2 regions of the Terriglobus sp. ADX1 genome follow, and region 2 is predicted to be linked to the other one. Evidence: riboswitches for the same ligand, from Rfam matches in the RefSeq annotation. Region 2 holds a riboswitch; the other holds the start of a gene.

Region 1 (5,334 bases), 130 kb from region 2:
AACGACCGTAGTAAATGGAATACACCGGGACGCCCGCTCGCTGTGCATCCTGAATTGCTGACTGCACGTAGGGGCTGTACTGATTATTCGGCGTAGGTGCGCCGTTATATAGATCAATGCCATTCGTAATCATCAACACGGCACGCGGCGCTGTCTTATCGCCCGGCCAGTTCTTGATCAGATCCTGCAGGCAGAAATACGGGCTTGCACTTATACCTGCACCGCCTTGGGATAGCCGCAACTGCTTCGACACCACTTCAGGGTCAGAGGTGAATCCACCACCACCAAATACAGCGCGGCCATTCTGCATATACGCCACGCCCACAGTGACGTGCTCGGCTACAAGATCAGCCGCGAACCGACGGATTTCATCCACCTGATTACCAAAGCTGCCCCGCAGGCTGTCATCAATCAGGATGGCTACCTCAACAGGCTTTGCGCGGTTTGCAAGCAGCGGTTCCAACCGCTGCACGGGCACTTTCTTACCAGCAAACTGCACGCGCAGATCGTTCTGTTGCAACGTCGCAGCCTGTCCCTTGTTTTCAGCGCGCAACACGACTCGAACGTCATACGGACCTTCCTGTGCGTGAGAAGGAAGCGCCGCAAAAAGAAGCGCAAAAGCAGTACATGCAAAACGAAGTCGTGCCAACATGAGATTCCTCCGGCCCAAATCATAAAGGCCCACACTGATGAGACGCTCAGTGTGGGCCTTTTTACTCAGCCGTGGCGCATGTTCAACACTTGCACAATGGATTACTCGTGCGGGAAACGTAGCTTCAACCCTGCACGGAAGGTAAACGGCAACGATGGATAGCCGATTGGCCCCATATGTTGGTTATTGAGCAGATTGTCCAACTGCGAAAACACCGCTACCGATGGCCTCACCTGGTACGTGAAGTTCGCATCCAACTTCGTAAATCCGGGATCAAGATTCCGGTTGGGAAGCAGCATGGAATTATCGAACGACGAGTTGGAATAGGCATCGATAAAGGTGGAATCATCCGCCCGCGAAGCAACCGCGCCCTTCACAGCCGCTGACCACTTTGCTGTCGTGTACTGAGCCAGGAAGAAGCCTGTCTGCGGCGGACGACGGAACGGACGCTGTCCGACCAGCGGCGAATACTGCCCAATGGGAATGCCGGGATAGTTCGGGTTAATCGTCGTGGAGCCACCCAACGCCGCCAGTGCATCGCTGGAGAACGACTGCTTCACCAGTGAATCCTGATACGTATATCCAGCACGCAGGAAGAGGTGATTCGTAACCTGGTACTCAAACCACGACTCCACGCCTACAGAACGCGTATCCAGCGAATTGAGATAGAAGCTACCCAACGCCACCGGCAGGTTCTGGTGGAAATACGCGTTGAACAATGTCACTGGAACGCCTTCCGTTCCGCGTCCGTACGAGGAATGAAAATAAGTCACATGCAGAATGGCGCGGTCAGAATAAATATTCTGATCCACTCCGCCCTCATACACGCGGCTGCGCTGCGCGCCGATCGGACTTACGTTGAACTTCGTAATATCCGCGGGATCTCCAATCGCAATCAGCTTCTGATAGAGCGATGAAAGCTGCGCATTCAGACTTGGTTCCTGCACACCCTTCGCAAACTGGAAGCGAAGACGTGTGCCATGAAACCATCCGCGTCCCGGTTGCAGAGCGTAGTACGAAAGCCCGATCTGGGGCTGGCCCTCGGTTCCATACAGTGAGTTACGCTGGATCGCTCCACCAACGGTATAAAACAACCGATGCCACGCATCACCATGCAGTTCCAGCGTGTAGTCGTAATTGCTGCGACCCACCTGGTCGTTTTCGCCATACAGCGGATAGCGATACGCACCGCGCTCATCCTGGAATCGGAAGCCGCCCAGCAAGGTTAAATGGCGATTGAAGCTATAGCTGGTGCGATAGTCCAGCCCATCGCGATTGTTCACCATCTCGTAGTAAGTAGGAAATGGGTCATAACCAACGATGACCTGACCTGTGGCCTTCGTTCCGTTGGCACCGCGAATCGTCACCGTGTTGCCAAAATATTCGCCGTAGCCATCCGGCGTGCCTACAGCGGCAAAGTAACGAGACTGCTCACGCTTCCGTGCGCCAATGTAGCGGAGCGTGTTGTGCCAACCGTTGCCGCGTGTGTCATCCAGCACACCGCTGAAGTACGTATCCTGATCGGCTTGCTTACCGTTCTGCGCAAGCCCCTGGAAGTCCCATGCACCCGGAATCCCCACAGCACTCACTGAATTACGCACGGTGCCGCGAACGCTTGTATTCGCGCTGAAGCTGTACCCTAGGTTCGCCGCAGCGGTTGCAGCGTGATAACGATCATTCGGCAAAGCATTGGAGCTATCAAAGCGCGAGAAAGCGCCGAAGTAATCGGCCTTGCCATACGTACCGGAGAGAGTGCCCTCATTACGCCACGTGTGCAGATTGCCCGCATCGCCGGAGTACGTCAGCACGGGCTTCAATGTGGCTCCATGCGGCGTTTCAAAACGAACCACGCCGGCGCGTGCATCGGTTCCGTACAGAATGCTGTCGGGCCCGCGATGTGTCTCGATCGTGGAAAGCGCAGTAGACGATACCGTGCCGTAATCAAACACACCACCCACATCGTTCGCAGGCACATCGTCAATCAGCACTTTGTTTGCATCAGAGTTTGCGCCACGCACAAACATTGACGTTACTCCGCCATACTGCCCGGTCTGCACCATCGCTACACCGGGCTGCAGACGAAGCTCATTCACCACGCCAGCACGCGTGCTCAAAGCCTGAGGGTCGATCAACGACACGCTGGCGCTGGTCTGCTGCACGGGCGTCGGTTCGCCTGTCGCAGTTACGGTAATGTCCTGCTTGATGGAGCTGATCGACAGTTGCAGATTTTTCTGCACCAGGTCCCATTGCCGCCCATAAAACGTATCGCTCACCTGCGGAGAGAATGTTGGCGCATCCGCAATCAAGAGGAAGCGACCATCTTCCGTGGAGCGAATTTCAAAAGAACCATCTGGCTGCGTGACAGTGGATGCCACCACCTGCGTCCCTTTGACCAGTCGCACATGTGCAACGGTGATAGGACGTCCCAGCGGATCGCGGACGACGCCGCGGACAACAACAGCGTGTGCAACCGATGCAGTAAAGGCGCACACAGCAACTGCGCACAATTGCGCGGCCGCGCGTCGCTTCTGAGCGATGCGATACATATCAGAATTCTCCTCTGCTTCCCCCGCGGGAGCATGGCTTACAACCAGCAGTGGAATCGGTCTCCTGACTTACGCGCATCGCACATTGCTTTCGTATCTCGCACATGCCGTCTTCCCACTTACGCAGTGATAGCCGTGTCACGAAAGAATATGTCTCCGAAAAGCATTTCCGAAGATGCGCGCTTACAGTTGCGGGGCAGTGGCGGATTCTCACCGCGCTTCCCAATGCATTCCGCTGCGCTTGTGTTGAAGAAAGCAATCCCTCTTTAGAATTGCACCAAAACGTGTATTGCCAGTGTACCGCGTAAACGCCGTGTTTTATGCGGTTTTAAGAAGCATCTGAGCAGCAACCTCTACGGCAATCTCGCCAGCACGCGCGCATTGTTCACCGCTTACATCATGATGCGTAACAAAACGAACTGTATTTCCATTAATCGCGCTGGCCAGCACACCACGCTCTTTCAGCAAAGCGACATAAGCAGGCGCGTCAAACTCCGTGCGGAAGATGACAATGTTTGTCTCCACTTCCGCGGGATCGACAGAGATACCTTCGACTCCCGCGATCTGCTGTGCCAGCAGCTTTGCATTGGCGTGGTCGTCATCCAGCCGCTTTGACATCACATCCAGCGCAATCAATCCAGCCGCGGCCAGCACGCCAGCCTGACGCATGCCACCACCCAGCGCCTTGCGAATGCGCCTCGCCTTGTCGATGTTCTTGCGTGAGCTCACCAGCAGCGATCCCACCGGTGCGCACAGTCCTTTCGACAAGCAGAAGTTCACGGAGTCGTAGCCTGCGGTGAGTGTGGCTACATCTGTCTTCAACGCGGTGGCGGCATTAAAAACACGCGCACCATCCAAATGAATCGGCAATCCGCGACCATGCGCACCATCGCGAAGCTCGCGCATCACCGCAAGCGGTGTGACCGATCCACCTGCCATGTTGTGCGTGTTCTCTACCCAGATCAGGCCTGTCTGCGCCTTGTAATACAAACCCGTTGTGGCAAGCGCCGGCTCAATATCCTTCCAGCGAAGAATGCCGCGCTGCCCCTGCACTGTACGAAGCTGGCATCCGCTGAACATTGCAGCCATGCCCATCTCCCAATCCAGCACATGCGCACGCGATTCGCAGACGACTTCCCTTCCCGGCTCTGTGTGCAGACGCAGAGCAATCTGGTTCCCCATCGATCCGGTAGGGACAAAAATCGCCGCTTCCATGCCAAAGACCTCTGCAGCGCGCTCTTCCAGGCGATTCACCGTCGGGTCTTCGCTGTACACGTCATCGCCCACTTCGGCAGATGCCATAGCCGCACGCATCTCCGGCGTAGGCTTGGTCACGGTGTCGCTGCGCAGGTCAATTACTTCCATCGTTACTTCTCCTAATCTTTTGGGAGCACTCATGCCACGGCTGGCTCATCCGCCAGCAATTCGCCGAAGATGCTCGATGACACGATGCGTCCCTGCTGGGTCAGCATGGTGCGGCCATCTTCCAACCGCATCAGTTCATCGCACTGCAGGCTCTGCACACGCTCTACAAAAGCATCCAGCCAAGCGGCAGGAAACGATTCCCGTAGCTCCGCAATGGAAACGCCTTCCACCAACCGCAGTCCCAGGAAGATACTCTCTTCCCACTCGCCCAGCATGTCGATGTGTTCCACTTCAACGGCTTCGTTGCCTGCAATGTAGGGATCGAGTTCATCGCCGTTGGCAAAGCGCGAGGCGCGTCCATCCGCTTGTGAGCGCAGCATGGAATGCGCATCCAGCCCGAAGCCGAAATACGCATCACGCTTCCAGTACCTCAGGTTATGCCGCGACTCATAGCCTGGACGCGCAAAGTTCGAGATCTCATACTGCGCCAGCCCTGCGGCATCAAATGTTTCGCAAGCCTGAGCATACAAATCCGTCACCAGCGAATCCGTCGGTGCAGCATGCGCTCCATAGCGAACACCGGGGCCAATCAGTTCACGCCCCAGCCGCGAGTCCTCATCCACTTCCAGCATGTAGACCGACACATGCTCCACATCAGAGCCAATCGCCGTCTGCAAGGAATGCGACCAAGACTCAACCGTCTGGTGCGGTAATCCTGCAATCAGATCCACATTCAGGTTGCGAATCCCCGCGGCACGCAAACGCTTCAAC
Region 2 (5,334 bases):
TGCTGGAAGGGATGTTTCGCTTTTCTGATTTCGTGGGCAACGCCGCTACGGTGGTGCATCTTCGCCGGGCCATTGCCTCAGGACGGCTGCCGTCTTCCATCCTGCTGAGTGGCCCCGCAGGCAGCGGTAAGTACACTCTTTCGTTGCTGCTAACGATGTCGCTGCTTTGCGAAAATCAGCCGCGTGAAGCCCATGCCGACGGCGACCTCGCCGACTTTTGTGGACATTGCCGCAACTGTACGCGCATTGCAGAGGCAATGGACCTGCCTGCGATGGTGGATGCTGCCGTAGCCGCGCGAGAAGAGCTTCGCGAGACAGACAAGAAAGAAACGCGTGTCCTGATTCAAACGCACCCAGATGTGCTCATTCTTCCGCCTGACCCGCCGCAGCTTCTGGTCAAGCTCGGACAGGTGCGCACACTGATTCACAGCATCTATTCCTTGCCGGGCGAGGCAAAGAGCCGCGTTTATCTGTTCCCTTCTGCCGCTTTCATGAAAGAGGCGGCAAACAGTCTTCTAAAGGTGCTGGAGGAACCGCCTGCTTACGCACACATTATTCTCATGGCGGAGCATCCGGGCGAACTGCTACCCACCATCCGCAGCCGCTGCGCGCCGGTTCGTCTTGGGGCGTTGTCCGCCGCAGAGATTGAAGAACTGCTTGCCACACGAAAGCCCGAGGTAAAGCCAGCACAACGCGCTTTGATTGCGCGTCTGGCGCAGGGTGCAGCAGGCAAAGCTCTGAGCTTTGATCTTGAAAGTTATCTAACAGCGCGCGGTGACGCCATGATTCTGTTGCGCTCTGCCGTGCTTGATGCGGACCACACGGACCTGTTCAAGACCACGGAAACGTATCGTGCTGGCGCGGATGGACAGCAGAAGACACAAGCCATGCTGGCCGCACTGGCAGGACTTCTCGAAGACCTGTTGCTCCTACGCAGTGGCGTACCGGACCGCATCCGGAACGTGGATATGCGGCGCGATCTCGACACGCTTTCCGACTCTGTCACCTTCGAATGGTTGGAGAACGCTTTGCGCGGCATGGATCAGGTCATCAGCGGCATGCGTCGCAATTTGTTACGTTCGTTGTCACTGGATGCTTTCGCAGAATCCATGTCCAGCGGTCGCCGCTAAGTATTATTTGTCGATGACAAAGTGAAAGACCCGCGTGGGACCGTCCTCTGGCAACAGGTACAGGTCATTGCCTTTGAGTGTCATGCCTTCCGCGCTGTAAAGACGACCACGATCCGTCGTTCCTGATGCAAGGGAACGCACAGGCTTCATCGACGGCCATTCGTACCAGTCGAGCGCGCCGGTAGTCTTCGTCAGATTGCCACCGCCCACCAGCATCCCGTTTACAAACTTGATGTCCTGATATTGGTTCTGCGATGGCGTATCGATCACGCGAATCACTTTGCCATCCATGCCAAGGACATACAACTTGCGACTACCCCAGTTGCCTGCAATGAGCGAGTCTTTTGTGACCGCAACACAACCGATGTGATCCGCAACGGAGATCTTGCGTTTGACCTTCAGCGTTTTCTTATCCAGTTCGAGTAATGTCGCGCTGCTGTTTGGTTTGTACTCCGCCACAGGAACCCAGATGGAATCGCCGCTGATGGAAAATCCGCCAGGGTGATAGCGCTCGCCATCGGTAACATCCACCTGCCGCTCAAACACGCCTGTCTTCCGGTTGAACTGATGCAGATAGCCTATGTGCGTATTGGAATCTACAGATGTTACCCAGATGTGTTCCTTATCCAGATCGATGCCCTGCACATGAAACACCGTGCCCTGCAGCACCTGCACGTCTGCCATCCGCGCATGCTCAATGCCCTGCACTTGCGCGGCAACTGGAAGCGACAAGCCAAGAACCATCATCATTACTCGCAACATCATGCGATCAGCATAAGCGATTCGGTAAACTGTCATCGTGCAGGTCAGGCTGTCTTCGGACAGCTTGTTAAACGGGGAAGCTGGTGTGAATCCGGCGCTGTCCCGCAACGGTGATGGGAAATCGTTATTTCCCCAAGTCCGACTACCGGCCTGCCGCCACCACCATGGAAGCGTTGAAACGCTGACCGTGGGTGCGCTTGAGGCTACCGCTCTCGTGGATTGGAACGGTGACCACTGCCTGCTTTCGTGCGTTTACGCGCGTTGTTGCATGCCTGCGCATGGGTGGTTCCCTCAGGTACTTAGGAGAGAACCGAAAATGGCAACACAGGCACTTACAACACTTCCCAAGCTGAAGACAGCAAACCTCGGCTTCCCGCGCATGGGACGGCAGCGCGAACTGAAGTTTGCTCTGGAGGGATTCTGGACGGGCAAGCGCACCGAAGCCGAACTTCTGGAAACCGCTGCAACTCTTCGTGCGGAGCATTGGAAGCTCCAGCAGTCTGCGGGCATCGACTTCATTCCAGCTAACGATTTCTCGCTTTATGACCAGGTGCTGGACACGTTGGTTCTGATTGGCGCTACGCCCGAGCGCTTTGGCAACGGCAAGGTCACGCTGGAACGCTACTTCAGCATGGCCCGTAACAGCAAAGAACAAACCGCCATGGAGATGACCAAGTGGTTCGATACGAACTACCACTACCTGGTACCCGAATGGAGCGCCGAACTTCCCTTCACAGTCGACACAACGAAGCTGCTGAATGAAATTGCAGAGGCGCGTGCACTCGGCATCGAGCCTCGCCCTGTCCTCATCGGACCTCTGACCCTGCTTCTCCTCGGCAAGGGCGTAGATGGCTTTGATCCCTTCACGCTCGCAGATAAGGTCGTGGCTGCTTACAAGTCTGTTCTTCAGGCACTGGAACAGCAGAACATTGAGTGGGTTCAGATCGACGAACCGATCCTCGCTACTGATCTCCCCCAAGGCGCAGCAGAGTTTTTCCGCACCGCGTATGCGGAACTGAAGAAGGTTCCAATCAAGCTGGTATTGACTACCTACTTCGATCGTCTCGGCAACAATCTGCCACTCGCTGTTGAAGCACGCACCGCAGGCATCCATATTGATCTAGTTCGTGCGCCACAACAGTTTGACGAGGTTCTTGCTGTGCTCGCACCGGAGCAGATTCTGAGTCTCGGTGTGGTGGAAGGCCGCAACATCTGGCTAACAGATTTTGCCGTTGCGCGCGAGTTTCTCTCAAAGGCTATTGCCAAGCTGGGAGCAGAGCGCGTTATTTTTGCCCCGTCGTGCTCGTTGCTGCACGTACCGCATGATTTGCGAAGCGAAACCAAGCTGCCAGTGCGCGTCAAAAGCTGGCTGCGTTTCGCAGAAGAGAAACTCGCAGAGATCGCGGCGCTTGCTTCTTCTGACGAAGAAGCATTCACGGCGAATGTAGCTGCGATTGCCGATCGTGCAGCGGCGGAATCCTCCACGAATCAGGAAGTGCGTTCGAAGCTTGCAGCATTGCTGGAATCGGACTTTGCACGCAAGTCGCCTTACAGCGAGCGCACGACGAAGCAGCGCGCTGAACTTGGGTTGCCGCTCTTCCCCACTACCACCATCGGCTCCTTCCCGCAGACGGCAGAGGTGCGTAAGCATCGCGCTGCATTCAAGCATGGCCACGAATCAGCAGAAGCGTACGAGGCATTCCTTCGCGAAGCCACGGAGCACTGCATCCGCCAGCAGGAAGAGATAGGCCTGGACGTGCTGGTTCACGGCGAGTTCGAACGCAATGACATGGTCGAATATTTCGCTGAATTTCTGGAAGGCTTCGTCTTCACGGAGAACGGCTGGGTGCAGAGCTATGGTTCGCGTTGCGTGAAGCCGCCCATCATCTTCGGCGACGTTTCTCGTCCGCAACCGATGACGGTGAAATGGACAGACTATGCTCGTTCGCTCACATCGCGTCCCATGAAGGGTATGCTCACAGGGCCCATCACAATTCTGCAGTGGTCGTTTGTGCGCAACGATATCCCGCGTCAGCAAACGGCATGGCAGATTGCTCTTGCACTACGTTCCGAAGTCAATGACCTGGAGGCTGCAGGCATCCGCATCATTCAGGTGGACGAGCCTGCGCTGCGTGAAGGTTTGCCGCTTCGTCATGCCGATTGGGAAAGTTATCTGGACTGGGCAGTCAAAGCATTCCGACTCTCCACCAGTGGCGTGGAAGACGAGACACAGATTCATACGCACATGTGCTACTGCGAGTTTGAAGATGTGTTGCCTTCCATCGCTGCACTCGATGCAGACGTCATCTCGATGGAGTCTGCCCGTTCACGTATGGAACTGTTGAACGCCTTCCGTGCACATGGCTATCCCAACGAAATCGGACCGGGCGTGTATGACATTCACTCACCTCGCGTACCTTCTGCAGAAGAGATGGGCGAATTGCTGGGACTGGCGATCAACGCTCTCAAGCCGGGACAGGTATGGGTTAATCCGGATTGCGGTTTGAAGACGCGTGGATGGCCAGAGACAGTCGAGGCATTGAAGAACATGTGCCAGGCTGCGGTTCAGGCACGCATTCATTTCACGGAGTAATTCAACGGAGGGTGGGTCATTGCGATCCGCCCTCTGAATGCAAATGCCGTATGTCAATGTTTTGTATCTGAACTCCCTGACTCAGCAGGCATTACGTAATCCACACATAGGGTTGCAACAATCGCCGTATCTTGTTATCTTGAATAAGTGCTTCGGCGCGTGCACTCGTAGCTCAGCTGGATAGAGCAATTGGCTACGAACCAATAGGTCGGAGGTTCGAATCCTTCCGAGTGCACCATACCTTTTAGAAAGGCCACTCTTCGGAGTGGCCTTTCTGCTTTGCTATCTAACTTATTTCGCAGTAGATAATCCGAGTCCCGGCGTCAGTGTTTTCCCGTTGATCCCCTCAGGCGACCACGCGCTCACAATCGCCTTCGCAATCTTCGCCACGGTCACTTCGCCTTCGTTGTCCACGCTCCACCCTTTGTCGGTGTTCTCGTAGGTGTAGACCGCCAGAACAATCGGGCCAGACTTCGCTGCAATGATTGCCACATCCGACCGCGTGGCATCCAGCGATCCGGTCTTGCTGGCAATGCCGCTTCCCTCTTCGGTGTTGTCCAACGACTCCAAATAACGCGGAATGGTATCGCGGTAAAACTGATTGCGGAGCATCTCGATTGCCGATTTGCAGGCTACCTGAGCTTTCGCAGGATCAACCGCAGGCTGACCGGCGATGTTCAGATCGCAGCGGCCAATCTTCTCCATCACGCTGCTGATCTGTCGCGCCGTCGTCTTACCCAAACCAAACTTCTTCTGATCGGCCGGCATGGGGCCGACGGCTGGCTTGGAAACCTTCTTGTACAACCATGTCTGATCCAAACCAAGCGCTGTCATATTGTCATCGACCTT

What was found. A riboswitch is a leader RNA that binds a small molecule or an ion and turns the genes downstream of it on or off. The one in region 2 is predicted to bind cobalamin.
Region 1: linked by a shared signal. The riboswitch ahead of JAO32_RS05665 (TonB-dependent receptor) and the one ahead of metE (5-methyltetrahydropteroyltriglutamate--homocysteine S-methyltransferase) in region 2 are both predicted to bind cobalamin.

What each region holds. Positions count from the first base shown of each region.
Region 1 is NZ_JAEDXV010000006.1:31,744-37,077, reverse strand. Features, by position in the region: gene JAO32_RS05670 (hypothetical protein) at 1-652, opposite strand, end outside; gene JAO32_RS05665 (TonB-dependent receptor) at 754-3,198, opposite strand; cobalamin riboswitch at 3,236-3,477, opposite strand; gene JAO32_RS05660 (threonine aldolase family protein) at 3,517-4,563, opposite strand; gene hemW (radical SAM family heme chaperone HemW) at 4,593-5,334, opposite strand, start outside.
Region 2 is NZ_JAEDXV010000006.1:160,312-165,645, forward strand. Features, by position in the region: gene JAO32_RS06200 (DNA polymerase III subunit) at 12-1,130, shown strand; gene JAO32_RS06205 (DUF6454 family protein) at 1,134-1,928, opposite strand; cobalamin riboswitch at 1,917-2,060, shown strand; gene JAO32_RS06210 (hypothetical protein) at 2,035-2,172, opposite strand; gene metE (5-methyltetrahydropteroyltriglutamate--homocysteine S-methyltransferase) at 2,209-4,485, shown strand; tRNA gene JAO32_RS06220 (tRNA-Arg) at 4,647-4,723, shown strand; gene JAO32_RS06225 (serine hydrolase) at 4,777-5,334, opposite strand, start outside.